Regions from separate parts of the Salinivibrio sp. VGrn1 genome, predicted to be linked through region 2. Evidence: predicted binding sites of a transcription regulator. Region 2 holds the regulator's gene; each other region holds the start of a gene.
What was found. Region 2 encodes CRP, which controls carbon source genes, mostly activating them, when cyclic AMP is high. Its sites were predicted from a motif close to TGTGANNNNNNTCACA; they were not measured.

Region 1 (10,342 bases), on a different contig from region 2:
ATAACCTGCAGCATCTCGCTGAACAGCACCAAGCTGAGGAGGATAAAGTTCGCGTTTTAAAAGCGATTTACCACTATGTGGAATCACTGGTTGGCTAACACTGGCACGGTTGCTAAAGACGCATCGCGAATACACCATCCGGTCAGTAAGGCGACCTACCATCACTCCGACCTTAGTCTACCTATCAGGTAGCGGTGGTGGACAGGTTTGGTCGCCTTTTATTTTTAACGTCATGTTTTTTAAGTTATTAACTAGCAATGCTGACACACTGCCCACTTTGTCCTACCAAAAAAAAGATAGCTTGACCAGTTGCAGTTCTGTGATTTGAGTCCACACTTTTAAAAAGGATGTTGTTTGGAGTGTGGCAATGATGACAACAAAAGTAGATACGCGCTGTTACCGCTTTCCCGAGGTTGATTTTGAACCAGAAAGCCGTACGTTATATTGGGCCGATGACACGATGACGGTTCTCTCTTACGAAGAGTCTCGTTTACTCGAGATGCTTTGCTACTATGCCGGAGAGGTACTCTCTAGCCGCACCTTATTCAAACAAGTGGCCTTGCCCGACAGCTCATTTGCCCAGCATCAAAGTGTGGTGACATCATTAATGGCCAAATCCTACCGCAACGGCAAAAAATGCCTTCCCTTTGAAGTAGTCGGTGAATTTGGTTTTCGTGTGTCGCTTCCGCAGCAAACACTTGCCAAACGTCCAGGACGAGCAGCAAACGCTGCATCACAGACGCCTCCACCGTCTTTAACGCACTCAACGACCATTGAAGAGTCGTCGTTTAGTATCGCTAAACCACTCACGATCCTAGTCACGGCAGCGGCGGTCATTATTGGCATGACAGCATTATTGACTCAAGCTTAGCGTGTTTGATGCCCGTGGTGCGCCACGGGCGTGTCGTATTAGGTCGTCGTTTTTGCTTTGTCCATTGGCTTTAAAATCTGAGAGAGAGATAATGCCACGCCGCTATTTACCGCTTCTGTTGTTTATCACGCTGCTCAGCCTCTCCACCCCTACCCGAGCCACCATTGAACAAACCTATGTCGCACACCTTGGCGAACTACCTGGCTTGATCAATTTGGATGGTAGCGGCGCGTTTGTCGATTTCGTCCGCTATCTTGATGCGCAAGACCCTAGCACCAAGATTATTATCGAGGTTTTCCCTATTCATCGCGCGATAAACAGTGTCGCACAAGGGCGAGCCGACTTTGGTTTACCCGCGGTGCGTCCGACGCGGGAAGTGTCCACCTTGCCTTTCGACTTTAGCGAGGTGTCATTTGGCCAGGTCACACATGTCCTTTACACCAATAAAGCGCTCCCGCTCTCGGTCAAAGCGCTGTGGGCAACCCCCTCGCGCTATACCATTGAAGCCGTTCCCTATTATATGCCCTTTAAGGTGCAACGCTCGCACAGTATTAAACAATCTTTGTTGCGCTTGGCCGCGGGGAGAATTGATGGTTTCGTTTGGGCGCAAGAGGAAGCTGACATGGCACTTAAAGAGCTAGGTTTAACCATGATCAAACGCGCACACTTTGCTGACTTCCACGATGTCTTCATCATTCCTAAGGGCGAAGCGGGCCGAGAAATCGATGCGTATCTCACACGACTGATTACTCGCTTGCGTGACCAGGGCGATCTCGCGCGTGAGTATCGTAAGGTACATCGCCCCTATGTCGATTGGCAGCCATAATGCATCAACCGTCTTTCGGCTCGCGAACGTGTCTGCCTACGCACGTCGTCATGATGGCCACATTAAGAGGCATAAAAACATTGATGTCACTCTAACTTTCAGCAACAAATCTGCTCTTGCAAAACATGCGTGACATTACTCACACAATTATTGAAAAGGCTTCTCTACACTGTCCTCCCGTTAACGATAAAGAAGAGATGCTATGCGAACCGCACTAACTGACGCACTGACACAATTACCCGACGCCCTACAAAGCGTCGTCTCTGATTGGATAAATGACGCAAACTTTGGTGCTACCTTCACACCAGAGCAGGTGGCGCAGATGGAATCCGCCAGTGGCCTTAACGGCGCCGCACTGCGTCTTGCTTTATTGCCTTTGGCGGCGGCCTATGCGGTTACCCCCATTTCTCAGTTTAATGTTGGTGCTATTGTCCGTGATGAAAGTGGCACCCTGTATTTAGGCGCAAACATTGAATTCACCGGGGTGCAGCTAGGGCAGACAGTGCATGCCGAGCAATGCGCTATCAGCCATGCTTGGACAAAAGGGGCAAAACGCCTCACCGATATTACGATCAATTACAGCCCATGTGGTCACTGTCGGCAGTTCATGAATGAGCTCAATGGCGCTGAGTCCTTGATCATCCAGCTGCCACAATCCGATCCTAAAGATTTGCACACCTATCTACCCGAGCCGTTTGGTCCTGCCGATTTGGGGATTGACTCTCGCTTATTGACTGACGAGTCCAATCAATTATCAACGGATGATATCGATATTCCATTGCTAAAAGCCGCCGCTGACGCCGCTAACCGCAGTCACGCGCCCTACTCAGGTAACTATAGCGGGGCCGCGGTTGAAACCAATGATGGCGAATTTTTCTCTGGCATGTATGCCGAGAACGCGGCTTTTAACCCAAGTCTTCCGCCTCTTCAGGTTGCATTAATTGCGGTCAATATGGCGGGCTACCATTGGACAGAAATTCGCTCTGTTGCGTTGGCCGAAATGGCAACGAGTACAGTCAGTCACCTTGCCGATACCCAGGCAACACTGGATGCCATTGACCCAGATATTCCCTTAGTGTATTCAACCCGCTAAGCGCCCTCCTTATTTGTCCGGTCCTCAGGGGATTTCAGGTCGCCCTGAGGTCGGATTTGCGCTACTATCCGTGCGTCTTTTTTCGGATAGTCACGGCAATGAAACAGATTCATAATCCACTCCAAGGTGCGGCCTGGATGCTGACCGCAGGCCTGTGTTTTGCCCTCGTTAACAGCCTGTCTCAGTACGTTAGTTTTAAAATGGGCTTACCCTCTACCACGGTTGCCTTCATTCAATACGCCATCGCCTTGGTTGCGATGATCCCCTGGTTGAAGCAACTCGGGATCCGTCAAGCACTCAAAACCCAACACCTTGGTCAGCATTGTCTGCGGGTGTTTGTCTCCGTGATTGGCATTCAACTGTGGCTGTGGGCGCTGGCCTACCCAGTGCCCATTTGGCAAGGGATTGCGCTATTAATGACCTCACCGCTATTCGCAACGGTAGGCTCTGGGCTGTTTTTACGAGAGCGAGTGGGGATCGCGCGCGGTCTTGCGACGCTCGCTGGGTTTTGCGGCGCCATGATTATCCTCGAGCCTTGGTCAAATGCGTTCACTTGGGCAACGTTATTGCCTGTTGGTGCGGCGTTTTTCTGGGCCACCTACTCGTTGATGGTGAAACGTTTATCCGCCTATGACCCTCCCACCACCATGGTGGTATATTTACTTTTGTTGATCACGCCCTTTAATTTGCTACTCGCCGTGCCTGATTGGACGCTCCCTCAGACATCGACTGCTTGGTGGATGTTATTTGGCGCCGGCATACTGACCGCCCTCGCCCAGTGGGCCATTGCCAAGGCATATGCTGTTTCCGATGCCTCTTTTGTGCAGCCTTTTGATCACGCTAAACTCCCTCTTAACGTCCTCTTTGGTTGGCTGGTGTTTAGTTGGGTTCCACCCGGCCGACTGTGGTTAGGGGCGGGTATTATTATTGCAGCGGTCTTTTTTATTACTCACTGGGAATCACGCCAATACACGCAGGCACAAAATAAGCTCGCATAGTCGGTTTGCCAGTTTCTACGCTTTCTTGCCCACTAAGACGGCTGCTTACGCCGTCAAAGAGCGTGCGACGTCAAAGAAAAGGGGCCGTCATGGCCCCTTGACACACTCTCACCCACATCGGCCACTACGACACCGCGGCTTTGATTAACCACACTTGTTCACCACGCTCGCCGTCGGGTTCCGTGTGTGTCTCGAGCAAACTGATGTCTAAGCCTTGGAACGCCTCTTCTACCACCGACGCATCAATGGAAAATGGCGGCGTGTCATCCGTTTGCGGATAAAATAAGGTAATCAGCAGCAAACGCCCTCCAGGTGCCAGCAAGGTTCGAATATGGCTGACATACTGCGCGCGCATAGCAGGCGGCATGGCCACCAAGGCGGCGCGATCATAAATCAATGGCATAGGACTCAGGCGCGCGGTAAAGAAATCGCCATTGATCAGCTCCAGTTCATCAAAACAATAGTGCATATGCCCTGATGGGGCGCGATAAACCTGAGGGGTATATAAGTTTTCCGAAAAAAAGGCACGCACTGCGATCTCACTAAGCTCGACGCCAATCACATGCTGATGTTTTTTAGCAAGCCAGTTGAGATCGATCGACTTTCCGCAAAGGGGCACCAAAACCGTTTCGTCACTTTGTGGGGCCAGTGATGACCAGTGGCGGATAAGCATCGGGTGTACCGTATCGCGATGAAAGCCTATTTGGTTTTCAGCCCAGCGCTGATGCCAGAACGCTTGTTCCATGCTCTCTCCAACGTGATGAAAACGGTGATTTTAGCAAGTTATTTCCCCAAACTCACTAACGTCGAGACTCAGGCGCGTTAGACGCTATTATCGATCTTGATCACAAACTAGCCACTAAGTGACTTGCGAGTGACGCCACAAAACATTACTGTTTAAACATACAGTATTGATTATATATACAGGTGTTTTATGTACGTGACGTCTAATGTGTCAAATCAAGCTAAGGTCCAGTCTCCCGCGCGTGTCACGCCATCATCTTGCTATCATGCTGCTTTTACCGCCGCCACACAGGTAAACGCACACTGGCAAGCGACCTTACGCGCGATTGCACTGCAAGCACGCCAGCCCAAGTGGGTCACGATCATTAATCCACCTCGCGCTTTAAATGCGGCACAACTTAGCCTCTGGGGCATTAATGCGAATCAGGTACGCGTGGTCCATCGCCAAGCAGGGTACGATGATGAAGCGCTTATTGATGCGGCGTTAGCGGCTGACACCTCATGTGCCATTATCGCCTTTACCCCAACAGACAAGCCGTTCAATTACTGTGAGCAAAACAAACAAGGGATCGCGCGCGTCGATCCCGCCTTTATCCAGCGTCATTAATTCACGCAGTATCAATAAGTTGGTAGCATGGCTGGTTAGGATTGAGGATTAAGACCTGAGGGTAGCGTTAGGCGAACCCATTCACGGTTCTCATTGCTGTACTCAATTTGCGCATCGGTTTGCTGGCTAATCGCCTCCATTTGTCGATATTCAAGGGCATAAGGCATTAAAATCGTTAGCTCTTCAATGCCTTGTTGACGCGCAAGACGTGCCAGCTGCACCAAATTGGCCGTATCGGTGTTACGCACCGACATCACGCGAGTGGCTTGCTGGTATAGCTGCTCTTGTGCAGAAAGCGGGGACACTCCATCACTGGCTTGATGTTCAAGCACAGTCGTAAAGATGGGTAATAAACTGCGAAAAATATCGGTAAACGTCCAGTTTGGTTGCTGACTCTCACACAAAAAGTGGGTGTAGTCGAAAACGACTTCTGTGGGCGCTTTCAGCTGGGTTGACAGCACATCCATGGCTTACCTCCAGACAGAAAATGAAATAGACACTCCCACTATAGGCAGTTTTAAACGTATGTCTGGAAGATCGTACAGTATTTTGCGCTTGATCATGCTTTAGCTAAGGGAATGCGCAATAAAGACAAACTTTATTAACACAATAAAAACAAATAGTTGATAATAGAAAAGTTTGTTTACCCTAGCATCACAATGCGGGGAGAAAATCAGGCAAGAATATTGGTGAGTCGAGTGAACATCCGCTTACGTATCAAATACCATCATCAAACACGTAAGCGGATGCGCAAAGGGATCAACAAGCTTTGTATATCACCTTATTGGCGGCGACTTGAACACGCTCAACGGCGCCTTCTTCAGTCAATTTTTTCAATGCACCTGTCGCCCAAGAAGCCGCTTTCGTGTCTTCTTGACCAGCCGCAAGGCCAATCCCTTTTGGATTAATGCCGTCAGGGTTTGCTTGAACAATCTCGAGTACTTGTTGTTGCTTTGGCGTCAATGAAGAGGCTGAGCTCGCCACCGGTGCCTTAGCGGCTGGTTTTGCGGCTGGTTTTGCTGCTGGTTTCGCAGCGGCAACCGATTTTGATTTAACCGGACGCTGACGTGCTGGCGATGATGCCTTAACACGTTTGTTGAGTTTAAGTTGTACCTTACGCTTGTGAGAGATTTTCATTCAATCATCCTACTCCGACGCACTACGTTCAGGCTTGCTGAATGCAGCGGGTGAAAAACAAAGCGCGTGTTATACCAAATTTCCATCCACTTTTGTAGGTAACCGCCCCCTAATAGGCGCAAAGATCGTGATATTCAGCGATAAATGTTTACCAATCCAGTGATTCTTAGGCAAACTAATCAGACACTATGCGCGTATATTTAACGGGTAGTTTGTAAAAAAGACGGGGCGGTTTTGCCACCTCTTGCGAAGAATGGATGATCATGGATGCTTTAAAGACGATCAAAATCTATCCTCCTCAATTTGAAGCGGCGCGCTGGAGCATGTTAGCCGCCATGGCGGTGGCGTTTCTTTTGATCTGCTTTTTCCTCGTCCAACCGACGCTCTCGCTTGGCCAGGGTTTATTGGGATTGGCGGCCATCATTGTCATTTTATATGTCGTTAACCAGTTGCTTCAACGTGTTCAGCTCTCTTTTTCATTGTCATTTATGCACTTACAGCACCATAGTTTTCGTGGTGGCTGGGCGCTTAAGTGGCGAAACATTGAAGCCATTGGCATCCCGCACCTCCACCGGCAAGGGTTAGGTGAACCGCTTCCATGGGTTGGAATAAAAATTAAGCGTTACGATGCGCTCTTAGACAGTATTAGCTTGCGAATGGTGACCCACATTATTATGACCCAACGCGCGTTACTCATCACTGCGTATCGGCGTGGAGACCATAAACCCAGTAAACCGCTGGAAGACATGATGTTTGATGACACCCCGTATCGGGGAAGCAACGGCGTGCTATACAAAGGATTGATGGCCATGCTGGCAAACCGTATGCGCTATACCAGAGAGTTACTCGGGTACGATTTGTTTGTCAGCGAAGACTTGCTCGATAGACCCCTCGAGGACTTTGTTGGCGTCGCCCGGCGCTATTTGGCCGCTGCCAGCGGTGATGACTAAAGACTAGCCTTTAGCATCAGATAGCTGCAAAAGGCCGGCTGTTCTCAACGGTAGATTAGAACGCTCCCGTTAAAAAGGGGTTCGTTTTCCGCTCGTGACCCAAGGTCGATGTAGGGCCATGGCCAGGGATAAAGGTCACATCATCCCCAACCGGCAGCAAGGTGTGTTTGATGGCGTTGATCAAGGTGGCGTGATCCCCTTTGGGAAAATCAGTTCGCCCGATACCACCGTTAAATAGCACATCTCCTACCCAAGCGGTTCGCCCTTCCAGATCGACAAACACAATGTGGCCAGGGGTATGTCCAGGGGCAAACAACACCGAGAGCGTACTATTACCCACGGACACGGTGTCACCTTGTTGTAGCCACTGATCAGGGTCAAACGGCTCAGCATGCGCGAAACCAAACATTTGGGCTTGTGCCGGCAACGCTTGTAGCCAGAAAGCATCTTCTTTGTGCGGTCCCACGACAGGGACATTCAACGCGCTAGCAAGCTCAACAGTGCCGCCAACATGATCTAAATGGCCATGCGTTAGGAGGATTTTCGTCACCGTCACTTCGAGCGAATGAATGACTTGGCGAATTTTAGCAATATCCCCACCGGGATCCACGACAGCCGCCTGTTGCGTTTGGTCGCACCAAATAATGGAGCAATTTTGCTGAAATGCCGTGACTGGCACAATTTCATAATGCAACGCCATGGAGTTAACCTTCTCTTTGTCTGTTCAGTGACGCAATAACACGTAATCCGTGACACGCCCTCAGGTTTTGAATCGTCAATATGCGCCTCACTATGCCACGCTGTCACCAGTTTGCAACTATGCTGCCAAGGGGGTGTCACTTTTACTATCTAGGCTAACGTCAGGATATCTGGATAAATCAGATGCGCATTTTTGCATGCAGGGTTGCTTATGTTAGATGTTGATAAAGTTCTATCGTCTCATTATCCCCAACTAGAACAGCGAGACTGGCTAAAACGTCCCGTCAGTAAAACCCTTAAACGGTTACTTCATGAGCAGGAGTTTCAAGCCTTTGCTGAGCGGTATCCTCATCTGCAAGGGTTTGAGTTTGTTGAACAAGTGCTCGACTACTTTAACTTTAGCTATCGGGTGAGTGATCGCGAGAAAGAGCGGATTCCCGAATCAGGACGTGTCGTGATTATCGCCAATCACCCTATCGGCTCGCTGGATGGACTGGCGCTGTTAAAACTGGTGCGCTCTGTCCGACCGGACGTCAAAGTGATTGCTAACGATTTATTAATGCAGGTTAAACCGCTCCACGGTTGCTTGTTGCCCGTGAACAATATGGGGGGATATACCCCGAAACAGAACCTACAAAACATGACTCAGTGGCTGGAAAATGACGGGGCAGTCATCATTTTCCCCGCTGGTGAAGTGTCACGGGTTGCGCCAACCGGGATCCGTGATGGCGCCTGGCACCCTGGCTTTTTACGCATGGCAACCAAATCAAAAGCGCCCATTCTCCCGATTCACGTCCAGGGCCGTAATTCAGCCCGTTTTTATGGCGCATCCATGGTATATAAGCCGCTCTCTACCCTGTTGCTCGTCGAGGAAATGTTTCGCCAAGAGAACAATACCATTGCTTTTACCGTCGGCGAATTAATCCCACACCACAGTTACAGTGCTACTGCCTCCCTGCCCGTCAAAACACGCGTTAAGTTATTTCATAAGCACTTGTATCGTATTGCCAAACGCAAGCCTGGCTTGTTTCCCACAGAGACAGCCATCGCCTCTCCCGAGCCTCGTTTAGCGCTTAAACAAGCCCTCAATGCTGGCCAGCAACTCGGACAAACACCGGATGGTAAACTGATTTACTTACTCGACTATCAAGCAGACTCCCCTGTCATGCGCGAAATTGGACGATTACGTGAAGTCGCTTTTCGTGCTGTGGGAGAAGGCACAGGTCAGCGACGTGATCTCGATAAATATGATCAGCATTACTGGCATTTGGTCCTTTGGGATCCCGCCGAACTCGATATTGTGGGCGCCTACCGCTTATGTGACACCCAAGCGACGCTCACCGCCCAAGGGCTTGATGGGATCTATAGCGCGAGCTTATTCGATTTTGAGCAAGGCATGCAGCCGTATCTTGCTCAGGGGCTGGAGCTGGGACGTAGTTTTGTGCAACCTAAATATTGGGGCAAACGGAGTTTGGACTATTTATGGCTTGGTATTGGCGCTCTGCTCGCGCAGAAGCCACAATACCGTTATCTGTTTGGTCCAGTCACCATCAGCAACGCCATGCCACAGGCGGCTAAAGAATTACTCATTTTCTTTTACCGTACCTACTTTACTGGCGAGAGCGAGTGTGCACGCTCTAAACGCCCCTTTGAACTGGCAGACAGTAAAGAAAGTGAGCTTCTGGGTCACTTCTGCGGGAACGATTACGCCAAAGACCTTAAACAACTTAAAATGCTACTCGATCACTTAGGCGTTGGGGTCCCCACCTTGTATAAACAGTATAGTGAGTTATGTGAACCAGGTGGTGTCCAGTTCCTGGACTTCGGCGTGGATCCTGACTTTGCCGATTGTATTGATGGTCTTGTTTTGGTCGATCTTAAGCGCTTAAAACCCAAACGCTATCAACGCTACATTGCCCCTCACCTGAGCCACCAGCCTAACGCTGATACATCTCGTTGAGCTAACGACAATGGCGTGACTCGCCTATACCGACATGAAGAGAGAGCCGCGGTTATACGCGGCTTCCTGGTGACTATTGCGCTTGCATCTGCACAGAATGACGCTGCTGGGTTAAATAACTGGGCTCTTGTGTGGTGATCTTACGTTTAGCAGGGACATCATAGGCATACACGTCATCACGAAAGGCCAATTCCCCTTCATCAGTGACCCAAGCCGTCTGGTAAATGGTCTGAACCGCTAAACGTTTTTTGAGCGGTACCCACTTGGTCTGAGTTTTATCAATATAGTACTGGTAATCGGTCAGCTGCTTACCCGATAAATCCAATAATAAGTCCGCCAGTTGCTCCGCTTGCTCGACACGGATACAGCCGGAACTAAATGCACGCCGTGACCGGCTGAATAAGCTTTGCGCTGGTGTATCATGCAGGTAGATAGCATTACGATTGGGCGTGTTGAA
Region 2 (10,342 bases):
CTGAGTAATCATGATTCGCTTCTCCGACATTCAACTGCTTCGTGGTGGTAAGCCCCTGCTTGACCACACTTCAGCCACTATCTCACCAGGCGACAAAGTCGGCTTGGTGGGCAAAAATGGCTGTGGCAAATCTAGCCTGTTTGCCTTGCTCCGCCACCAATTATCCCTGGATGCCGGCCGTTGTGATTACCCAAGCCAATGGCAAGTGGCTTGGGTAGCGCAAGAGACCCCCGCACTTGATAAAAGCGCACTTGAATATGTCATTGATGGCGACAGCGAATACCGCGAGCTCCAGCAAGCCCTACGCGACGCCGAAGCCCGTGATGATGGTAACGCGGTGGCGATGTTACACGACAAATTGGATGCCATTGGTGGCTACACCATTGAAGCTCGCGCCGCGAGTCTGCTTGATGGTTTGGGCTTTAGCCAACCCCAAGTCCACTGGTCGCTCACCCAATTCTCAGGGGGCTGGCGAATGCGACTGAACTTAGCACAAGCGCTATTATGCCGCTCTGATCTATTGTTGCTGGATGAGCCTACCAACCACTTGGATCTCGATGCGGTGATGTGGCTGGAAAAATGGTTACAACAATACCCAGGCACCTTGGTGTTGATCTCCCACGACCGGGACTTTTTGGATCCTGTCGTCAACCGGATTATTCATATTGAGCATCAACAACTTAATGAATATACCGGTAATTATTCTGACTTTGAGCAGATGCGCGCGCAAAAATTGGCCCAACAACAGGCGCAGTACGAAAAGCAACAAAAGCAAATTTCCCACATGCAATCGTACATTGACCGCTTTCGCTACAAAGCGACCAAAGCCCGCCAAGCGCAAAGCCGGATTAAAGCGCTCGAGCGCATGGAGAAAGTATTGCCCGCGCAATACGATAACCCGTTTAGTTTTACCTTCTTCACACCGGATGCCTTACCCACTCCCAGTTTAATGATGGACAAGGTGGCGGCCGGTTATGATAAGACGCCCATTATTGAAAACATTCGCCTTAACCTGGTGCCGGGGGCGCGCATTGGCTTACTGGGGCGCAATGGTGCGGGTAAGTCGACCCTGATTAAACTCCTCGCGGGCAGCTTACCCGCCATGGCGGGCGAATTAACCTATTCACAAGGGGTGAAAATTGGCTATTTTGCCCAACACCAACTCGATACGTTACGCATCGACGATACACCACTTCAGCACTTAAACCGGTTGGCTCCCACCACCGCTGAGCAAACCTTGCGTGATTTTCTCGGCCGGTTTGGCTTTCAAGGCGACAAGGCGCTCGAGCCTATCGGCCCCTTCTCTGGCGGAGAAAAAGCCCGCCTTGTGCTCGCCTTACTGGTCTGGCAAAAGCCGAACTTATTGTTACTTGATGAGCCAACCAACCATCTGGACTTGGATATGCGCCAAGCGCTGACACTCGCTTTACAGTCCTACGAGGGCGCGATGGTGATTGTCAGTCACGATCGCTTTTTGCTGCGCGCCACCACCGATGATTTGTACTTGGTCGACAATGGCGCAGTGCTACCCTTTGATGGAGACTTGAACGATTATCATCGCTGGCTGACCGATCAACAGCGCGCCGATCGCGCCGAGACCAAAAAACAAGCGGCCGCGGAGAAAACAGCGCCGCAACAAACACAGATGGATCGCAAAGCGCAAAAACGCCGCGATGCCGAGTTACGCAAGCAAACCGCGCCTTTGCGGAAAAAAATTGACAATCTCGACACACAGATAGAGCAACTCTCTGCCATTATCACTGACGCAGAAAATCAGTTGGCGGACCCTGACATTTATCACACTGATAATAAGGCGCAACTCACGGCGCAATTGCAGCGTCAAGCGGATGCCAAATCGACGCTCGAAGAGGTGGAACAAGAATGGATGGAGCGACAAGAAGAGCTGGAAGCCCTGGAGGCGACATTCAATCAAAACTAACCCCTGGGATGGCGAACCCCGCCGACCTATGGCAGTTTTGTTTACATCATTATGGCAAGCCAGAGGTGAAGCAAGCTTGCCTCAGGCTCCAAGACGAGCATCAAGGCAACGTCAACCTTGCCTTATTACTCGCCTGGATTGAACAGCACGGCTATGGTCTTGCGCCCGAGAGCCTCACACAACTGAAGCACGCATTGAGCCGCTCTGAGCACTTACTGATTGCTTACCGTCATTTACGGCGTGACATCAAGCCGCGTGTCGGGAGTGGGCAATATAAAAAAATGCTTAACTTCGAGCTCAGCTTAGAAAAATTCCAACAGCAAGATTTAGTCGATGCCCTGAATCGTCAAACCTGGCTCACGGACAGCGCCTCTCCTCTCGCCTACTATTGCCGTCAGTTGTCACCATCAGCACGCAACCTATACACATCACTGAAGGTGACACCCGCCGAGGAACAGGGAAGCAACCATGATGACACCGTTTAAACCCATTCCCAGCGCGCGGAATGCGCACCTGCAAACCTTGTTGCCTCGCTTTCTGCGTCGTGCCCCGCTTTTCACCCCTCGCTGGCAGCAATTTGACCTGCCCGATGGCGATTTTGTTGATCTGGCGTGGACGCATCAGCCGCAACCTGGACAGCCGATTGTTGTTTTATTCCATGGCTTAGCAGGCAGTTTTGACAGCCCGTATGCTAACGGCTTGCTCGCGGCCTTCCAACGCCAAGGTTGGTGCGGCGTGGTGATGCACTTTCGCAGCTGCAGTGGCCGCCTCAATCGTGCCGCGCGGACCTATCACTCGGGAGAAACCCAGGACGCACGCGCCTTCTTAACCCATTTGCGTCAAACCTATCCAGAGAGTCAAATTGGCGCGGTCGGGGTCTCTTTGGGGGGAAATATGCTGGTGCGCTACCTGGCCGACTATCACGATGATCCCATCGTGACCTGTGGTTGCGCCGTGTCACCGCCACTTGATCTTGCCGCGTGCTCGATGCGTATCCAGCAAGGCTTTTCCCGTGTTTATCAAGCCTATTTATTGCGCTCGATGCGACAAACCCTGGCGGAAAAGCTCACACGGCATCAGCAAGTAGGCCGATGGCACGCGGGGGAGCGCCCGGCGATAAACACCCTGTTCGAGTTCGACCAAACCGTCACCGCTCCGCTTCATGGCTTTGACGATGCCCACCACTATTATCGCGCCTGCAGTGGTTTATCGGTGCTCGACACCATCAAGGCCCCACTGGCGATTATTCATGCCAAAGACGACCCTTTTATGACCGACGCGGTGATCCCTACGTCCCCGTTACCCGCAAACATTGATTACCAACTCACTGAGCATGGCGGCCATGTTGGCTTTGTCGCCGGTAGTTGGCGACAGCCACAGTTTTGGCTTGAGCACGCCGTCCCCCACTGGCTTGCCACTTATCTACCCGTACAATCACCTCATTCGGATCGTGTGAGTGACACGCGCACGATCAAGAAAGCGTAGAGAACCACTGCATTACGCGGAATGATCGGGTAAAATGCGAGCCAATTCACAACATTCACATCAGGCACCCTAGCATGCCATCCTGAGATCGATAAAAGGTGATGTAGTATGATGGTTCCATGGCAATCGATTCCCGACGAGACACTCACAGGTTTAATTGAGCATTTTGTGTTACGGGAAGGAACCGATTATGGTGAGCAAGAAGTCAGCTTTGCACAAAAAGTGGAGGACGTTCGCCAACAACTGCAATCCGGAGAAGCCGTGATTGTGTATTCTGAGTTGCACGAGACAGTGGATATTCGTCGTAAAGCAGCACTCGGATCCTAGCATCGCAGTACTCGCCGTATCGCGATACAAATTCAGACTGAATGACAGGGCGCGTCATGTCGGCTAAACATCCAATTATTGCGGTCACCGGCTCGTCAGGAGCCGGCACCACCACCACCTCGGAAGCCTTCCGAAAGATGTTCCAAATGATGAACATCAAAGCGGCTTGGCTAGAAGGGGACAGCTTTCATCGCTTTACCCGTCCCGAAATGGACGTCGAGATCCGTAAAGCGCGTGAGCAGGGTAAACATATCAGCTATTTTGGCCCCACCGCCAACGACTTCCCGCGGCTAGAGCAGTTTTTCCGTGAGTATGGTGACCAAGGCACCGGGAAGTACCGCCGCTACTTACATACCTTTGATGAAGCGGTGCCCTATAACCAAATGCCTGGTACCTTCACGCCATGGCAAGACTTGGCCGACAATACCAATGTATTGTTTTACGAAGGATTGCACGGCGGCGTGGTCGACGGTGACGTCAACGTTGCGCAGCACGTCGATCTCTTGATTGGTATGGTCCCCATCGTCAACTTAGAGTGGATTCAAAAATTTGTCCGCGATACGCGCGATAGAGGCCATTCTCGTGAAGCGGTGACCGACTCGATTGTGCGCTCAATGGATGATTACCTGCACTATATCACCCCGCAGTTTTCTCGCACCCATATCAACTTTCAGCGCGTTCCCACGGTAGATACCTCAAACCCATTAAATGCCAAAGGGATTCCGTCTTTGGATGAAAGCTTTGTGGTGATCCGCTTTCGTGGCATGAAAAACGTCGACTTCCCTTATCTGTTGCAAATGATCACTGGGTCGTTTATGTCGCGCCATAACACCTTAGTGGTGCCGGGAGGAAAAATGGGCTTTGCAATGGAATTGATCATCCGTCCATTGATTCAGCAATTGATAGAAAAAGGCAAGATTGGCTGAGGCGTAGCGCATTCATGATGTATTACTTCTCAAGCCGTGATCTTAGCCACGTTTTTGCCAGTTTTTTAGGCGGTTGGCCTAGATCAAAATCAAGAAATCACCAACAAAAAAAGATACACTCTTGTTAACATACAGTGAGCTTGTAGCCCGCGTTCAGACTTCGTATTCTGTGCAATGATCTGATGGGTTACCCCTCAGACAAAGATAGGACGTTGTTGCCGGGCAACACATGCAGAGGAAATAAGTTATATGGTTCCAGGAAAACCTCAAACAGACCCTACACTCGAGTGGTTCCTTTCACATTGTCATATTCATAAGTATCCGTCGAAAAGCACGCTTATCCATGCTGGTGAAAAGGCGGAGACCTTGTATTACATCGTGAAAGGGTCTGTGGCCGTACTGATCAAAGATGAAGAAGGCAAGGAAATGATCCTGTCTTACCTTAACCAAGGTGACTTCATCGGTGAGCTCGGGCTTTTCGAAGAAGACCAAGAGCGCACTGCTTGGGTACGCGCCAAATCACCGTGTGAAGTGGCAGAAATTTCATTCAAAAAGTTCCGCCAGCTTATCCAAGTGAATCCTGATATCTTGATGCGCTTGTCCTCACAAATGGCGCGCCGCTTGCAGGTAACGAGCCAAAAGGTGGGGGATCTTGCCTTCCTGGACGTCACAGGGCGCATTGCACAAACCCTATTGAACTTGGCGAAGCAGCCTGATGCCATGACGCATCCTGATGGTATGCAGATTAAGATCACCCGTCAGGAAATTGGCCAAATCGTTGGCTGCTCACGCGAAACAGTGGGACGTATCCTTAAAATGCTGGAAGAGCAAAACCTCATTTCCGCACACGGTAAAACCATCGTGGTATACGGCACACGCTAATCGCGCCGCTCTCTGTATCACCAACCGACGCCCTGGCGTCGGTTTTTTATCTCCATTATCTGGCAAGCACGCGGATTGCTTCTACACTCAAAACGACATGGTTAACATAAAATTAACAAGGTGTCGTTTATGAAAAAACTCATGGTTACCCTCACCGCCTTCGCGCTCTCTGTGTTTTCAGTCCATGCTGCGTCCAATACGACGATTGTCCACCCCGAGCCACGCGCCGGCTCGGCGCTTGATCTCTATGCCATTGAGCTCATCGAGTTTCTTGCCGAAAAGTCGGGAGGATCTGTTACCTTACAAGCCTTTGACGGCCAAATTGGCTCTCAATCTCGTAAGGTGGAAATGCTCAAGCAAGGCAAGCTCACCGTCGACTGGCTTGGTGCCGACCGTACACTGGAAGCTGAATTGATCCCCGTTCGCTATCCCGTGTTTCGTGGCTTACTCGGCCACCGCCTGTTTATTACCAACCAAGCCACCGAGCCCCAACTTGCTCAGATAAGTAGCGCGAGTGACTTGCAGTCTCTGACTATGATTCAGGGACAAGGTTGGGCCGACGTCAAGGTGCTTAACTCAGCGGGATTTCGCGTACGTGAAATATCGAGCTTTGAAAACATTTTCAAAGTGGTTGATACGGGCCGGGCCGATCTCTTCCCTCGTGCCTTGATTGAGCCTTTTAGTGAATTAGCCGAGCGGCCGCAATACGGTAATCTGTTAGTTGACCCACACCTGATGCTGATCTATCGCTTTCCAATGTTCCTGTTTGTGTCTCCGCAACATGCTGACGTCGCCGAGATGTTAAATAGCGCTTTTGAAGCGGCGTATCAAGACGGATCATTTATCGAGTTTTTCAATAATGCGCCTTTAGTTAAGGAAACCTTTGAAAAGGCGAACATTGGTGAGCGTACTGTCATCCGAGTCGATAACCCGCATTTAAGCAACGAAACACAAGCGATTCCAGACACGTTTTGGCTCGACATCGAGGCCCAATAGACGATAAAAAAGGGAGCGTATCACACGCTCCCTTTTCCCATGATGTCGATAAGCAATGCGTGACGCACTAATGGGTGCTTTCAAAGATTTTGTCTGCCGAAGCAGCCACAAAACCTTGGTAAAGCTCACCATTGGGCAGGACATAACGCTTAGCAAACTCGTAAAAGCCACCCGGGATGGTTTGCGTGCAATCGGAGAAAGTAACGGGCACGCGGTCCGCCATGGTGGAGGATTGCTCCAGATACACAGATGCATCCCCTTTGACTTCCCCGCCTGACTCGTTAATCGCAAAGCCATTATCGCGCAATCGGTTGTTCACCGAGAGGCAATCATCATGCGCATTCAGCTGATTCACACTCACGGTAAAATGGTTCGCACCATAACCGTGTGCCGCCACCCAAGACGCATATTCACTCTCTTCGGCAAGCGTTTGATAGGTTGCCCAATCAATATCCCATAGGCGGCCCTGATGGAGAAAATCGCTGCCTGTAAGTGACGACGCATCAACTTGTGCCACCAGCTTCTCAACAATCGCCTGAAGCGCGGGCGAGCATTGCTCGACCATCAACTCACTGATAAAGACTTTCGGCATCAAGGGATCGGGGTGCTCAAAATGGCAAGCATTGAGCTTTTTCGCTTCAAAGGTATAGTCACCTTTTTGCTGATACCCCAAGGCGAGAAATGGACGCGCGAGTACCTTTAGCCCAACCTTAGGCAAACCAAATGTCCGTAAGGCAATATGATCATTGATCAAAGGTTGCCCTTCCTCTAATAAGGCATGCACCTTATGTGCCGAAGGGCACAGGCGGTTGATGTAGTCCTGCCACAGTTTGTCGAATAACGCTTGGCCACTGTCCATGTTGCTCTCCTTAGTCCTGTTGAGTCGGTATACCGGGGGCGAACGTCTCGGGAAGCATCACCTGCTCGCCCTCCATGGATGCCATGGGATAAGCACAATAATCTGCCGCGTAATACGCGCTAGGGCGTAAGTTCCCCGAAGCACCTGGCCCGCCAAATGGCGCATCGCCACTGGCTCCGGTCAGTTGACGATTGCGGTTAACAATCCCTGCACGAATATGGTCAAGGAAATACTGCCATTCACCATCGTCTTCACTGATAAGCCCGGCAGACAATCCATAACGGGTGTCATTGGCTTTGGTGACCGCATCGGCCATATCCTGGTAACGCTGCACTTGCAACAACGGGCCAAAATACTCTTCATCCGGTAAGTCTTGGATACCACTGACATCCAAGATCCCTGGCGAGATCACCGCATCATGCTGATGTTCACACTCAATCACTGGCTTCGCGCCCAGATCAACAAGCTTTTGTTGTGTCGCCAGGATGCCTTCCGCTGCTGCCACTGAGATCTGTGCGCCCATAAACGGGGCCGGATCATCAAACTGACCGCCTACACGCACGGTTTTTGTCCATTCAGCTAGGCGCGTCAAGATCTTGTCACCCACTTCCCCCTCAGGCAGCAGCAAGCGGCGCGCGCAGGTACAGCGTTGGCCGGCGCTAAGATACGCTGACTGAATGATGGTATACACGGTGGCCTCTAAATCACCAAACTGATCACTGACCACTAAGGGGTTATTTCCCCCCATTTCAAGTGCGAGCATCTTATCAGGCTGACCGGCAAACTGGCGGTGGAGAATATGGCCAGTATTGGCGCTACCGGTAAATAGCAGTCCGTCGATGCCGCGCGCTTGCGCGAGCGCCTCACCGGTATTACGGCCACCTTGCACCAAATTGATAAGGCCATGTGGCAGCCCCGCCTCTAGCCAATACGCCAGTGTTTTCTCCGCCACTTTCGGCGTCAACTCTGACGGCTTGAATACCACACTGTTACCGGCTAAAAGCGCAGGCACAATGTGACCATTAGGCAGGTGACCCGGGAAGTTGTAAGGACCAAAGACCGCCATCACACCTAACGGGCGGTGGCGCAACACGGCTTGCGTGCCATTGACGTCCTTCTCGCGTGAGCCCGTTCTCTCGTGGTAGGCACGCACCGAGATCGCCACTTTTCCCACCATGGCACCGACTTCGGTTTTGGTTTCCCAGAATGGTTTGCCCGTCTCTTCCGCAATGGTGCGCGCTAAATCATCCGTATTCGCTTTCACTATCTCGGCAAAGCGCTCAACCAGCGCTTGGCGCTCGGCAAATTCAGTATTACGCCAACGAAGAAAGGCTTCACGTGCGGCGCTAACCGCTTGTTCAACCTGGGGGCGCGTCGCTTCTTCACCTTGCCAAATACACTGACTATCAAAGGGATTTTGCGAGGTCATCACCTCGCCCTCGCCTTTCACCCATTCACCGTTAATCAGATGGCCTGCTGATTGCTTTGTCATCTTATCCCTCCATGGCAATCAAACGCAGCTGATCGCCTTCTTTTACATTCAATGCGTCTGCTACCGCGGGGCTGATCACCACCTGATTGGTTTCATGATCCACCGCCGCTTTCGCCGCCGTGGCGCGGAAACCGGCAAAGTCCGTGTTCGATATCAAATAGTCCTGCGCGCTGCTGTGCTCTCTTACGCTTGCCGAGGCGTTAAAAGAATGACGCACGGATTCGATATTGTGACGTAAGCATTCCACCGTGGGGCCGGCATCAAAGATGTCGACATAACCACGGCACGAAAAGCCTTCTTTTTCCAACAAGCGCAACGCTGGGCGGGTATTTGGGTGCACTTGCCCGATCACCGCTCGCGCCTCCTCACTAAGCAGGCTCACGTAAATCGGCAATTTTGGCATCAGGTCAGCAATGAAGCCTTTCGCCCCAATCCCGGTGAGATAGTCAGCCAACGTGAAGTCAATGTTAAAGAAGTTATCCTTCAACCATTGCCAAAACGGCGAGTTCCCCTCGTCGTCAGACACACCACGCATTTCAGCAAAGACCACGTCTGCGAAACGCTCTGGAAATTGTGCCAACATCAAAAATCGACACTTGGACAAGAGCTTGCCGTTTAGGCCGCCACGAAACTCAGGGCGCATAAACAAGGTGCAGATCTCTGTCGTGCCGGTGTAGTTGTTGCCAAACGTCAGCACTTCCACGATGTTATGCACATTCAGTTTGCGCGACGAGTGCACCACCTTCGTCAGGTGGTAACTGTAAAATGGGTTGTCGAGGCCAATCGCGGCCTCGATGCCTGTTGTCCCAGCAATCTCACCCGTTTCTACATCTTCAGCGACCATCAAGTAGCCTTCCGGGCCAGGCTCTGTCACCTTTTTGGCAAAACTTTCTAGCGAATTATCAATTCGCCCTTGTAGCAAATCGGCATCCACCGGCAACGAGGTAAACCCATGGCCGGACGCTTCCGCACACAACATCAGTGCATCAAAATCTGATGCACGGATAGGCCGAATAACTAACATCTCAAATCCCTCCGAGTGTATGAGGTCGCTTATCCTGCAACGACCTTCGCAATCGCGCGCTCTAGGCGTGCCATCCCTTCTTCAATATCAGCTTTGGTAATCACCAATGAGGGGGTAAAACGCACCACATTTGGGCCGGCGACTAATACCAACAGGCCTTCTTCACCCGCGGCAACCAAAATATCGCGGGCACGGCCTTCCCAGTCTTGATTCAGTGCCGCACCGAGTAGCAAGCCTTTGCCACGGACTTCACTGAAGATACCGTACTTATCGTTAATCGCTTCTAAACCGTCACGGAACCATTGCTCTCGCTCAATCACACCGTCTAAAACTTCAGGCTTGGTCACTTCATTGACCACCGCTTCTGCCACGGCACACGCCAGTGGGTTGCCGCCATAGGTGGAGCCGTGAA
Region 3 (10,342 bases), on a different contig from region 2:
ATGTTGAAGATGTTCAAGTACAGCGACACGGTGGCGCGGATGTAGTTAGTCTCGCCGCCATTAATGATGTTGCTGGTGTCATACAGAATAAAGGCGGAGAAAATCAGTACCGCGATGGTGCTGATTGCCAAGCTCAGCGCTGGGATCTGCAAGAAGATGTTCGCGACCATCGCCACCAGTAGAGCAATCACACCCGCGACCAAGAAACCACCCATGAAAGAGAAGTCTTTCTTAGAGGTAATGGCATACGCCGATAGGCCTAAGAACACCATACCTGTGGTGGCAAGCGCCTGCATCACAATTCCTGGGCCGCTAGACAGGCTCAGGTAGTAGGTCAAGGTTGGACCGAGTGAGGCACCCAGTAAGCCGGTGAACACGAAGGTCCATACAATACCGGCGGAAGAGTTCATGGTGCGTGGTAGCACAAAGAACACGATCGCCAACGCACCTAGGGTCATACCTAGCGACATCATTGGGCCGATGCCGACAGCGATAGCGATAAAGGCCGCGATAGCACTGGTGATCAGTGTCATCGATAGCAGTGCATACGTATTACGTAGCACTTTGTTTGTAGATAACGCACTCTGCTGTGACTGGCTGTGCGAAACGATACGATCGTTCATAACGTTCTCCCGGTTGGGTTAACAATCCATTTTTATATACGACAGTTATGTGGGCAGTCGTTCACTTTTTCAAGCCACCCACGTCCTTAACCTAAACCACGACTGGCTTTTATAAGGTCAATAATACCTTATCCGCGCTTAACACCGATGGTGAAGTTGTAAAAGGATGTTAACCCAGCCCTTTAAGCGCGAACAAGGTAAACTTTGTTACATCAACCACTTCCACCAGACGAACACCGCCAAAAAGCCGAATAAATACACCAATCCAGTAATGGCTAGCGCACGCATCGCTTTGCTCATGGTCACTTCAGGCGGCAAGCGGTGCTTGGTCACCAAAATATAGTTCAACAGAGCGAAAAAGGGCGTGGTGACAAATGCCGCCACCATGGCGAAATCAAGCATGGTCAGCAGTGCGCCGGTCCAAAACGCCACAATCGCCAGTGCCAACACCGAGATCAGCATCATCCAGCCTTGTGCGATGCCCGGGTGCGCCTCGGCTTCTGTTTGTTCACGCAACAAGCGTTGTGATTCTGATACGACCCGCGCATAGCCATCAATCACGGTAATGGTGCTGCCGAAAATACAGAAAAAGGCGACCACGGCAATCAAATAGCGCGACCATTCACCAATGGTGGCGGCGTACAGGCCCACTAACTGATGCGAAAAGCCGATACCCGATTGCTTTAACTCCACCCCGCTGCCGTGCAGAAGCAAGGCACCGAGTGATAAGAACACAATCGCCAACAGCGCGGTACCGATGTAACCGACGTTAAAATCAAACAGCGCCGCTTTGGCGTTAATCGGCTCAGATTGCGCTTTACGCTTGAGCCACACCGAGGTGATGCTAGAAATTTCAATCGGAGCGGGCATCCAACCCATGGTCACCACAATAAAGCCGATGGCGGCGACAGACCAAATTGAGGGCGCATTGAAGTTGGGTTCAACCGCGACAGGATTCCCCACGGCAATCGTCACCGCCACTAAGGTGGCGCAAGTCAGCGTCGCCATGATCACTTTCGATAAGGTATCCAGCGCTTTGTAATGCCCCGCAATCAAGATGACTAAGCAGGTGGCCACAATAATGCTCGAGAGTACCGTTAGTGAGAGATCAAACGGCACAAAATAGCTGAGCAAGCTGGCACTAAATAAGGTTAAGGCCGCGGTGTTAATCACTCCAGAGACCGCACTTAACGCGACAAACAGCCACAAATAAGGCCGACCTAAACGCGCATAGCCTTCGACCAAGGTTTCACCGGTTCCCGCGGTGTATTGTACGCCTGCTCGAAAAAAGGGGTATTTAAACAAGTTAACGAGCAGGATCAATGCCGCGAGTTGCCAGCCATAAATGGCTCCGGCTTTGGTCGAGGCAACAAGGTGAGAGCCGCCTACAGCTGCCGCGGCCATCATGATGCCAGGCCCCAATGCGCGTAGACGTTGCATCACCGACAAGCTAGATCCTGCCTGATGCGAAGAGACGGTTTGCATGTGTGTTTCCTATATTGTGGTTGCGTTGTTGTGTTTGCTTTGTTTTATGTTTTTTAGCGCTATTGCTTTTGTTTTTCCATTGAGGCTTATTTTTATCGCTTTACCTTCAATGATTTTGTCAATAGCCACCCATGAATATCATATGAGCCAAACGTGTCAACCAATCTTGCCAAATTTGTTAAGCGCAGGCGTGATGCAGGGTGTGAATGATAGACACCACCAAGGTGACACAAAAAGAGAGGGATAAACATCCGACCATTGTCTGAGAGACAAGACACAGCCAAAAAGACAGTTTGTAACCCTCGATAACCACTCAATAAGTGTGATCGAGCGTCAAATTCTGCTGGAAATGAGAGTTTAATCACACTAGAATGCTCGCCCAACATGTGCTCTTTGCGCAGCGATAGCCAAAGAGTGACTGTGTCGCGATTTGCGGCTGAAGAAAAAGCGTCCAAGGTCGGGCCCACCTTCACCGAACCCGCGGTACGATGTAACGCATGATGGAACCTCTTGCCACCCCGGCAGCGTGTCGTACTCATCCGTACCGCAAGTGCAACACAACGGCAAGGTAATCTATTTATGCAACTCCTCTATAGTGCGGCAGGTCTGGTCGCTCTGTTTCTGTGCGCGTGCGCATTTTCCACCAACCGCAAAGCGATCAACTGGCGAACAGTGCTAGGTGCGTTTGGCCTGCAAGCTGGGTTTGCTGCCCTGGTGCTCTATATTCCCTTTGGTCAAGCCATGCTAGGGGCAATGAGCAAAGGCGCGGCGAAGCTGCTCTCCTTTGCCAACGAAGGTATCGAGTTTGTGTTTGGACCTCTGGCGAACGATGGGTTCATTTTCGCTGTTAAAGTACTGCCGTTAATCATTTTTATCAGTGCGCTGATTTCTCTCCTTTATCATCTCGGCATTATGCAGTGGGTTATCAAACTCCTCGGCGGCGGCATACAGCGATTACTCGGCACCAGCCGCGCAGAGTCTCTGGTGGCAACCAGCAACATCTTTCTTTCTCAGGGCGAATCTCCTTTGGTAGTTCGCCCTTTTCTTAGCAAAATGACCCGCTCTGAACTCTTCGCCGTAATGGTCGGCGGCATGGCCTCAGTGGCCGGCAGCGTACTTGGCGGATATGCCGCCATGGGCGTGGATTTGAAATACCTGATTGCCGCGAGCTTTATGGCCGCGCCCGGTGGATTATTAATGGCCAAAATCATTGTCCCTGAGACGGAAACACCGGCTGAGCAAAACCAGGTGGAGATCAGCGATAGCGACCAAGCGAACGCGATTGATGCCTTGGCCAGCGGCGCGATGAACGGCATGAAAGTCGCGGTGGCCGTGGGTACCATGCTGGTGGCCTTTATCAGTGTGATTGCGATGCTAAACGCCGGACTCGGGAGCATTGGCGAGCTGCTTGATTTAGAAGGCTTGAGCTTAGAAACTCTGTTCGGCTATTTATTCTCACCCCTGGCATTGCTTACTGGGGTGCCGGTGCATGAAGTGTTTGATGTCGGTAATCTATTAGGGCAAAAGATTGCACTTAATGAGTTTGTCGCCTTTTTATCCTTTGCCGATATCAAAGCCAACCTGTCGGTGCAAAGCCAAGTGATTGTGACCTTTGCCTTGTGTGGCTTTGCTAACATTGGCTCAATTGCCATTCAACTTGGCTCGATTGGTGCCATGGTGCCCGAACGCCGCAAAGATGTGGCAAGCTTAGGCGTGCGCGCAGTGATTGCCGCCACCTTTGCCAACCTAATGAGTGCGGCACTGGCGGGTATTTTTATCGCGCTATAAACACTGCGCAGTAAAGAGACTCAGCTAACGTGTCTCAGTTAAAAGCAGGGCGATTGGCGGCAAGCTAATCGCCTTTTGCTAGCATGTTCGCCAAGCTGATCATTGATTGAGCGAGCAGACAAAAAGCGGCAAATAAAGGGTTTACAAGCCACAGCGAACCCAATAATATACGCCGCGTTCCGGAGAGATGGCTGAGTGGTTGAAAGCACCGGTCTTGAAAACCGGCAAGGGTTAATAGCCCTTCTAGGGTTCAAATCCCTATCTCTCCGCCACATACCGAAAAGCCGCTGCTTAGTCAGCGGCTTTTTTGCGTTTATCCCCCTACAAATCCCCAAACCCTGACCGCGCCAACATTTTAGACCCCTTTGCCTAAACACATTACCCAGCATCTGATAACCTAGCCCGCAAAAATCGCCCTGTAAGGCCTTTTGGACGCCGCCAACCAATGGCGGTAGCGTGGGTGTTAAAGCGCATTCCTTTAGCACTGCGGCGGCTGTCACCTCGTTCCCACGCTCCCGCGTGGTAACGTGTTAGCCAGTAAGGCGAGCAAAGGTGCGGTAACGATTTTAGCAAATCGAAGATGTGCAGTAATACAGTTTTATACAGCGCTTACAGTAGCAAATCTAGTTGCCATAGCAGCATGGTGCCATATCCGTATTTAATCTAGTATTATTGGGGCATCTGATATGAGATCTTAAAGGATATTTATGAGTGTGATTATTTTTGATAAAACTAAAGATGGTGTTATTGATAGTGTTGTTGCAACAGGAAAAACTACATATAGATATGCAATTGATAACCTTTATCCATTAATTGACCGTTTCTCTGCTCAACGTAAAACTCAAGATAAAAAGTTTTATGCGCGCTTAGAGCGAGACATTCTTGATAAATGTCTTATGCCTCCCCTAACTATTGCTTTCGTTGAGCCAAATTTCGATAAAAAAGAAGAGGAAGAAATTGCAGAGTATATAGAGAATAATATTAACGAAGGCTACGTCTTAGATGGTATCCAACGTTTAAGTACCTTAAATAGAGCAAAAGACGATGAACGGTTTGACGATTCTCAGCCTCTGTATTTGAATGTTATCATATCGCCGAGTGAAGACAAGCTCTTATATAGGATGATCACTCTAAACAATGGTCAAAAGCCAATGACACCGAGACATCAGATAGAGATCCTCACTCAAGAGTTGTTTGATTTCTCTGACGTAAATATAGATGTCCAAACAGAAAAAGAACGAGAAAAAACGATCGTCAAAGGTTCCTTTGATTTGGGCGATTTATCAAAGGCATACCTAGCCTTTCTTACTGGTAGTGTCAATAACGACAACAATAAGATTATTGGTGAAAAAATGGACCAGATTATTGTCGGTAGAATTATGGATAAACAGCCGACAGAGGAAGATATAGACTTTAAGCAAGTTATCAAACAGATAGAAATTCTTTCCAAAAATGATTCGACAAAGAAATGGTTAAAAGTTGGGAATAACTTGATCGGATTTTCTGTAGGAATAAAATCTTCGTTTGATTTTATTACTAACATTACTCCAGATGAGTTTGCTGAATCAATAGACTTATTTGAGGTCGCGTTCAAGTCAATTAATCCATCAAAAGTTAACTTAGGTAAATTTAGACGTGAGCTTTCTAAGAATTTCATTGAAAATTATGCTGAGCTTTCGTCGTTTGACGAAATGGAACTTGTTGAACACTTTATGGAACTGACATCATAATGCCGTTGTATGAAACTTTTAGCTATAACGATAATTTACCGTTAAAGATTTATCGTCAGCTCCCAGAAAAATTGAAAATTGTTGGTAATAGAGATCCTGAAATATTACTTATATTGCGATTGTTATCAGGGAATGTAGAGCTAATACATAACTATACAGATAAAAAAATTAAAACTAGAATGAACTATTTTTCTAGTTGTTTTACTAAATTTAGTAACTGGAAAAAGGAGTTTCCTTTGTATTTTTCTGAAGATACGACTGCTGATGATCTAGCATCTTTTATCGATAATACTAGATATATAAATCGGAAGTTTTATTCCGTTGTGCTTGCTGAACTTTCTCAGTTTGTTTTGCACACAAATAAAAAATCTCATACATCAGCATTCATATATGTTTATAGAGTTTTAGAGAAAATATCATATGCATTTCCTCTGATTTATACCTCGAAAACGCAGGACTTCCAGAAATCATTCACTAAGTTAAAGGATTTGATGGTAGGGGACAACGAGAAAAAAGAGTTAGGTTTTTTCAAAACTTTTATAGAGATGTTGTATAAAGATGATAGCATTTCTGATACTTCAATTGACATAATGTTTTCTTCATCTGACAGTGAGGTGAAAAGGCAAATGTTTGCGGAAGTAAAAAAAGTCACTCCGCCCAATGCTATTCATGGCGATACAGATGAACCTGATATGTTATCAATAAAGTACTGTGAGATGGGTAGATTTATAATCAGTGTTCGAAATAGGTTTTTTCACAACTTAAATGGTGGAGCTACGAACATTGAAAGTGAAAAGGTAGTCGACTCAGACGAGTTGTTTTCGTTTATAAACCCGGTGGCAATGTATTGGATTGCTATGGTCTTCTTACAGATTATATCGTTCAGTCTATCAGAGTACCAAAACCATCGTCGAGCGGCTACTTTATCACAAGATAATTAGGTTCCCGCTCTAAAAAAACTACTCTTTAGTTGGTCGACTGGTCACAAGATCAACAAGATGATCATGACAATTATCGATTTTTATTTAGCCACTAAAGCCATCCAAGTGTGCACCTATCGCTACAATTAAGGGGCAATCTAATCAAGAAATGGCACCTCAGCAGTCTAGTGAGTTCTTGATTCAGCTACCCTCCGAATCATGTTACATCAGCGCCGACGATTAGTTTTTTAGTGATAAAAGTAAGAGAAATAAGCCGTTTTTGTGACAGGGAAAACGCATGAAGATCCGCGCCATGCCTGGGCTAGCGATTTAATGACTTAGTTGTCAATTAAGACTGAAAACCGTGCGTTGCACCATGTTTATTCATAAAAACGAGTGAAAATAAAGGATCAATTTGTTGATCATTTTCAGTGCGATTTAATGGTCTCCTAATGTTTAGGAGATTAAAAATGACAGAAGAAAAAAGCCCATTTATGCATTTCGTTTCCATCAAAGATATTCGCCAAGAAGGAAAGGTTGAACATACGTTATCAGATATTATTTTGATAACGATCTGTGCGGTTCTTTCTGGCCATGATACCTGGAAAGGCATTAGTGATTATGGCCGTAAGCAGCGCGATTTCTTATTACGTTTTGGCTTTTCAGGTGAAACGTCACCGTCGGCAGATACGATCGCAAGAGTGATGGGAGCCATCAGTCCAAAGGCATTACAAAAAGCCTTTATAGAATGGATGAAATCGTGTCATGAATTAACGGATGGTGAAGTGGTTGCCATTGATGGAAAAACACTAAGGGGCTCATATAATCGAGCAACAGACCAAGCTGCTATTCATATGGTTAATGCGTTCGCAACCGCAAATGGAGTGTGCCTCGGACAGTCGAAAGTAGACAGTAAGACAAATGAGATTACTGCCATCCCTAAGCTGCTGGAATTGCTCGATATTTCAGGTTGTTTGATTACCATAGATGCTATGGGTTGTCAGCACAAAATCGCACAGAAAATCATTGATAAAAATGCTGATTATTTGCTTGCCGTTAAAGGAAACCAAGGCAAATTAGATAAAGCGTTTGATAATTATTACCGCCCGGCAATGCTTCAAAAATTTGATGGTGATAGCTACGCATCACAAGAGAAATCGCATGGGCGTTTAGAAACACGATGTGCACTGATTAATACCGATTTAAGTGTATTAGGTGATTTGGCTTATGATTGGCCTGAACTAAAAACGATGGGCATCATGGTGAGTGTTCGACAAGAAGGAAAACACGCCGAAGAGTCTGATATTTCAGTGCGCTATTATATAAGCTCAAAAGCACTGACAGCGAAAGAGCTTCATGATGCCACTCGCTCGCACTGGTTAATTGAATCGATGCACTGGCAACTTGATGTTGGATTAAAAGAAGATGCTTGCCGAATAAGAGTCGATGATCGAGCGGAAGTGTTTGCACGAATAAGGCAAATGGTTTTGAATTTATTAAAGCAAGAGAAGAGTTTCAAAGCCGGCATTCAACGCAAGCGAATGATGTGCGCGATGGACCAAGAGTACCTCGCGACCGTGCTGGGAAGCCTTTCATGACGGGGATGTTCATGCGTTTTCCGTGGTTTTTGTGAATTTTTTGGCACTGCTTTTACAGTTTTTTAGTAGGATTTGATCATCACGCATCGTTAGCACCGCTATTGAATCTGTCTATGTCTAGCTCGTTCTTGGTGAAATTCACTAGAGCAGAGGGAGCGATGCGTACCTAACTGATTGTTTTAACTGATATTTATGAGGGAATTCGCTAGCCTCCGGTATTAAAGGCCGCACCTAAGTGTGGCAGATCTTCAAGAGGGGGAATCCATGTCATTCGTTATGTTTCTCAGAGGACTAAATGGATATCGAAGTATTTAAAATTGTAGTACCTCTCGTAGGTAGCTTTTTGGGTGCAGCGTTTGGTTCTTACTTAACTTTGTCTCGGTCTAAGAAAGAAAAAATTTGGGATGAAAAGAGGGAACTCTACAGTAGGGTTATCATAGCTTTGGAAGATATATCGTATTGGGCTGAGCAAGTTCGTTCTGAGCATTGTTGTGAATATACTAGTCGCCCAGACTCTAATTTCGATGAGTCCATGAGAGATATCCAAAAATTAACAGTTTCAGGCAGGTTAGTAATGAACGACGAGTTTTATAACCTTCTAGTCTCTGTAAACAACTCTCTACGAGCAGAAACTTTCAATGTACATGAAGCCGCTCAAGAAGAATTTGATAACCCACAATCAGATCACTTGTTTAGACATGCAGTAAGGGTTCGTGACATTGCTGAAGAGCATTTGCCTAAGTTAGTAAAGGCAGCAAAGCGGGATCTGCCAAAACGAACATAACAATGCAATTATGTTCGCCACAGCAAGCTGTGGCCGGACCTCCGTTACGGCGCTTCGCGCCTTCACTGCGGCCGTATATTGCGGGCATTAGCACTATTCTCTAGCTATGGAGTAATTTAATGACCAGAGTCGGTATTTATGGCTATGAATGTACGAAAATATATGAGTTTTACGGGTGTAGAATAGTCCCGCTATACAGTCAGTTCAACCAAGTTAAGAAGTTAGCATCGGATCAGAATTGTTATCATTTAACGGCATTCTTAGAAATATCTGACGAGTGCCCTTATGAATTAAAGTCTTTAGTCTTTAATTTAGAAGCCGTACTGTCTTTTATCGACCACAAGGACGTTATAATCACAAATCAGTTACGAAGTAATGAAACTTATGACTGTTTAGATGATGACTTCCCCAAAGAAGTGCAGGGGCACTTTAGGCAAAATGGCGGTGGTTGTGTAATCATGAACGATGCATTTAGTGAAAATTCACGTGAAGTTTTCATACGCAAATCTTTAGATGTTCTGTTATCTGAAACTACACCGGTAAACACAGCTTTCAGAGGTGCCTTTTTTAGGTGTATTGAGGTCTTTAGAGGGCGTGGCAGTTTTATTGATGTATCGTATTATCTGCTGTTTTCGGGACTTGAATCATTTTGCCGAGCAATTCTAGATGACTATAAATCTAAAAATTGTGCGACACCGATAACTCAAGTGTTGGTTGGTTACGGCTCAGGGCGAGATCGCGAACGTTTTTTGACCAAAAAAGGATCGGTTTGACGATCACCTCTGGCTGTGATCATATAGGCCGATTCTAAAATAGTTCGGGATAGATACCGTGGATATCGATACATTTAAAGACTACTTCAGTGCCGTTGATGATAACCGTCAGAGTGCCAAGATAACCTACCCACTATTTGACCTGCTCTTTGCTTCATTGTGCGCCGTTATTGCGGGTTCCAAAGGATGGTACGATATTCGGGAATACATCCTAGGCCACCATGATTGGTTTAAGCACAACGGCATGTTTAAAGACGGTATTCCTGCCGACGATACTATCGCACGTGCCATCTCCACGATTGAACCGAGCGCCTTTCAAGCTTGCTTTATCGATTGGATGAAAGCCGTCCACCAAATGACGGATGGTCAGGTGGTCGCGATCGACGGCAAAACCCTAAAAGGCTCTTACAACCGTGAAGATAGAAGCAGTACGATCCACATGGTTAGTGCGTATGCCAGTGAAAATCATCTGGTGCTCGGTCAGCTCAAGACAGACGAAAAAAGCAATGAAATCAGTGCTATTCCCGAGTTAATCCGTCTGCTCGACTTACGTGGTGCGCTAGTCACCATCGATGCCATGGCCTGCCAAACGACGATTGCCAAGACGATTCTTGAGCAGGGTGGCGATTACTTATTAGCGG

Region 1: cdd (cytidine deaminase) is a predicted target of CRP. The motif match lies at 1,826-1,841, and genes of this name have one in related genera.
Region 3: EHW56_RS00460 (NupC/NupG family nucleoside CNT transporter) is a predicted target of CRP. The motif match lies at 2,459-2,474, and genes of this name have one in related genera.

The regions. Positions count from the first base shown of each region.
Region 1 is NZ_SATA01000001.1:394,641-404,982, forward strand. Features, by position in the region: gene sbcB (exodeoxyribonuclease I) at 1-98, shown strand, start outside; gene EHW56_RS01735 (hypothetical protein) at 368-871, shown strand; gene EHW56_RS01740 (ABC transporter substrate-binding protein) at 963-1,697, shown strand; gene cdd (cytidine deaminase) at 1,900-2,790, shown strand; gene EHW56_RS01750 (DMT family transporter) at 2,889-3,788, shown strand; gene EHW56_RS01755 (thiopurine S-methyltransferase) at 3,913-4,533, opposite strand; gene EHW56_RS01760 (hypothetical protein) at 4,723-5,139, shown strand; gene EHW56_RS01765 (hypothetical protein) at 5,175-5,606, opposite strand; gene EHW56_RS01770 (MarR family transcriptional regulator) at 5,899-6,276, opposite strand; gene EHW56_RS01775 (DUF2982 domain-containing protein) at 6,540-7,226, shown strand; gene EHW56_RS01780 (MBL fold metallo-hydrolase) at 7,282-7,926, opposite strand; gene EHW56_RS01785 (GNAT family N-acyltransferase) at 8,137-9,885, shown strand; gene EHW56_RS01790 (murein L,D-transpeptidase) at 9,959-10,342, opposite strand, start outside.
Region 2 is NZ_SATA01000005.1:227,209-237,550, reverse strand. Features, by position in the region: gene EHW56_RS10040 (ABC transporter ATP-binding protein) at 11-1,939, shown strand; gene EHW56_RS10035 (TIGR02444 family protein) at 1,948-2,424, shown strand; gene EHW56_RS10030 (hydrolase) at 2,408-3,424, shown strand; gene EHW56_RS10025 (YheU family protein) at 3,533-3,751, shown strand; gene EHW56_RS10020 (phosphoribulokinase) at 3,808-4,677, shown strand; gene crp (cAMP-activated global transcriptional regulator CRP) at 4,927-5,559, shown strand; gene EHW56_RS10010 (ABC transporter substrate-binding protein) at 5,689-6,555, shown strand; gene EHW56_RS10005 (DUF1338 domain-containing protein) at 6,623-7,414, opposite strand; gene astD (succinylglutamate-semialdehyde dehydrogenase) at 7,425-8,906, opposite strand; gene astA (arginine N-succinyltransferase) at 8,908-9,930, opposite strand; gene EHW56_RS09990 (aspartate aminotransferase family protein) at 9,960-10,342, opposite strand, start outside.
Region 3 is NZ_SATA01000001.1:103,583-113,924, forward strand. Features, by position in the region: gene EHW56_RS00450 (Bax inhibitor-1/YccA family protein) at 1-623, opposite strand, end outside; gene EHW56_RS00455 (NRAMP family divalent metal transporter) at 831-2,108, opposite strand; gene EHW56_RS00460 (NupC/NupG family nucleoside CNT transporter) at 2,688-3,896, shown strand; tRNA gene EHW56_RS00465 (tRNA-Ser) at 4,078-4,168, shown strand; gene EHW56_RS00470 (hypothetical protein) at 4,604-5,626, shown strand; gene EHW56_RS00475 (hypothetical protein) at 5,626-6,567, shown strand; gene EHW56_RS00480 (ISAs1 family transposase) at 7,017-8,144, shown strand; gene EHW56_RS00485 (hypothetical protein) at 8,440-8,928, shown strand; gene EHW56_RS00490 (hypothetical protein) at 9,048-9,701, shown strand; gene EHW56_RS00495 (ISAs1 family transposase) at 9,760-10,342, shown strand, end outside.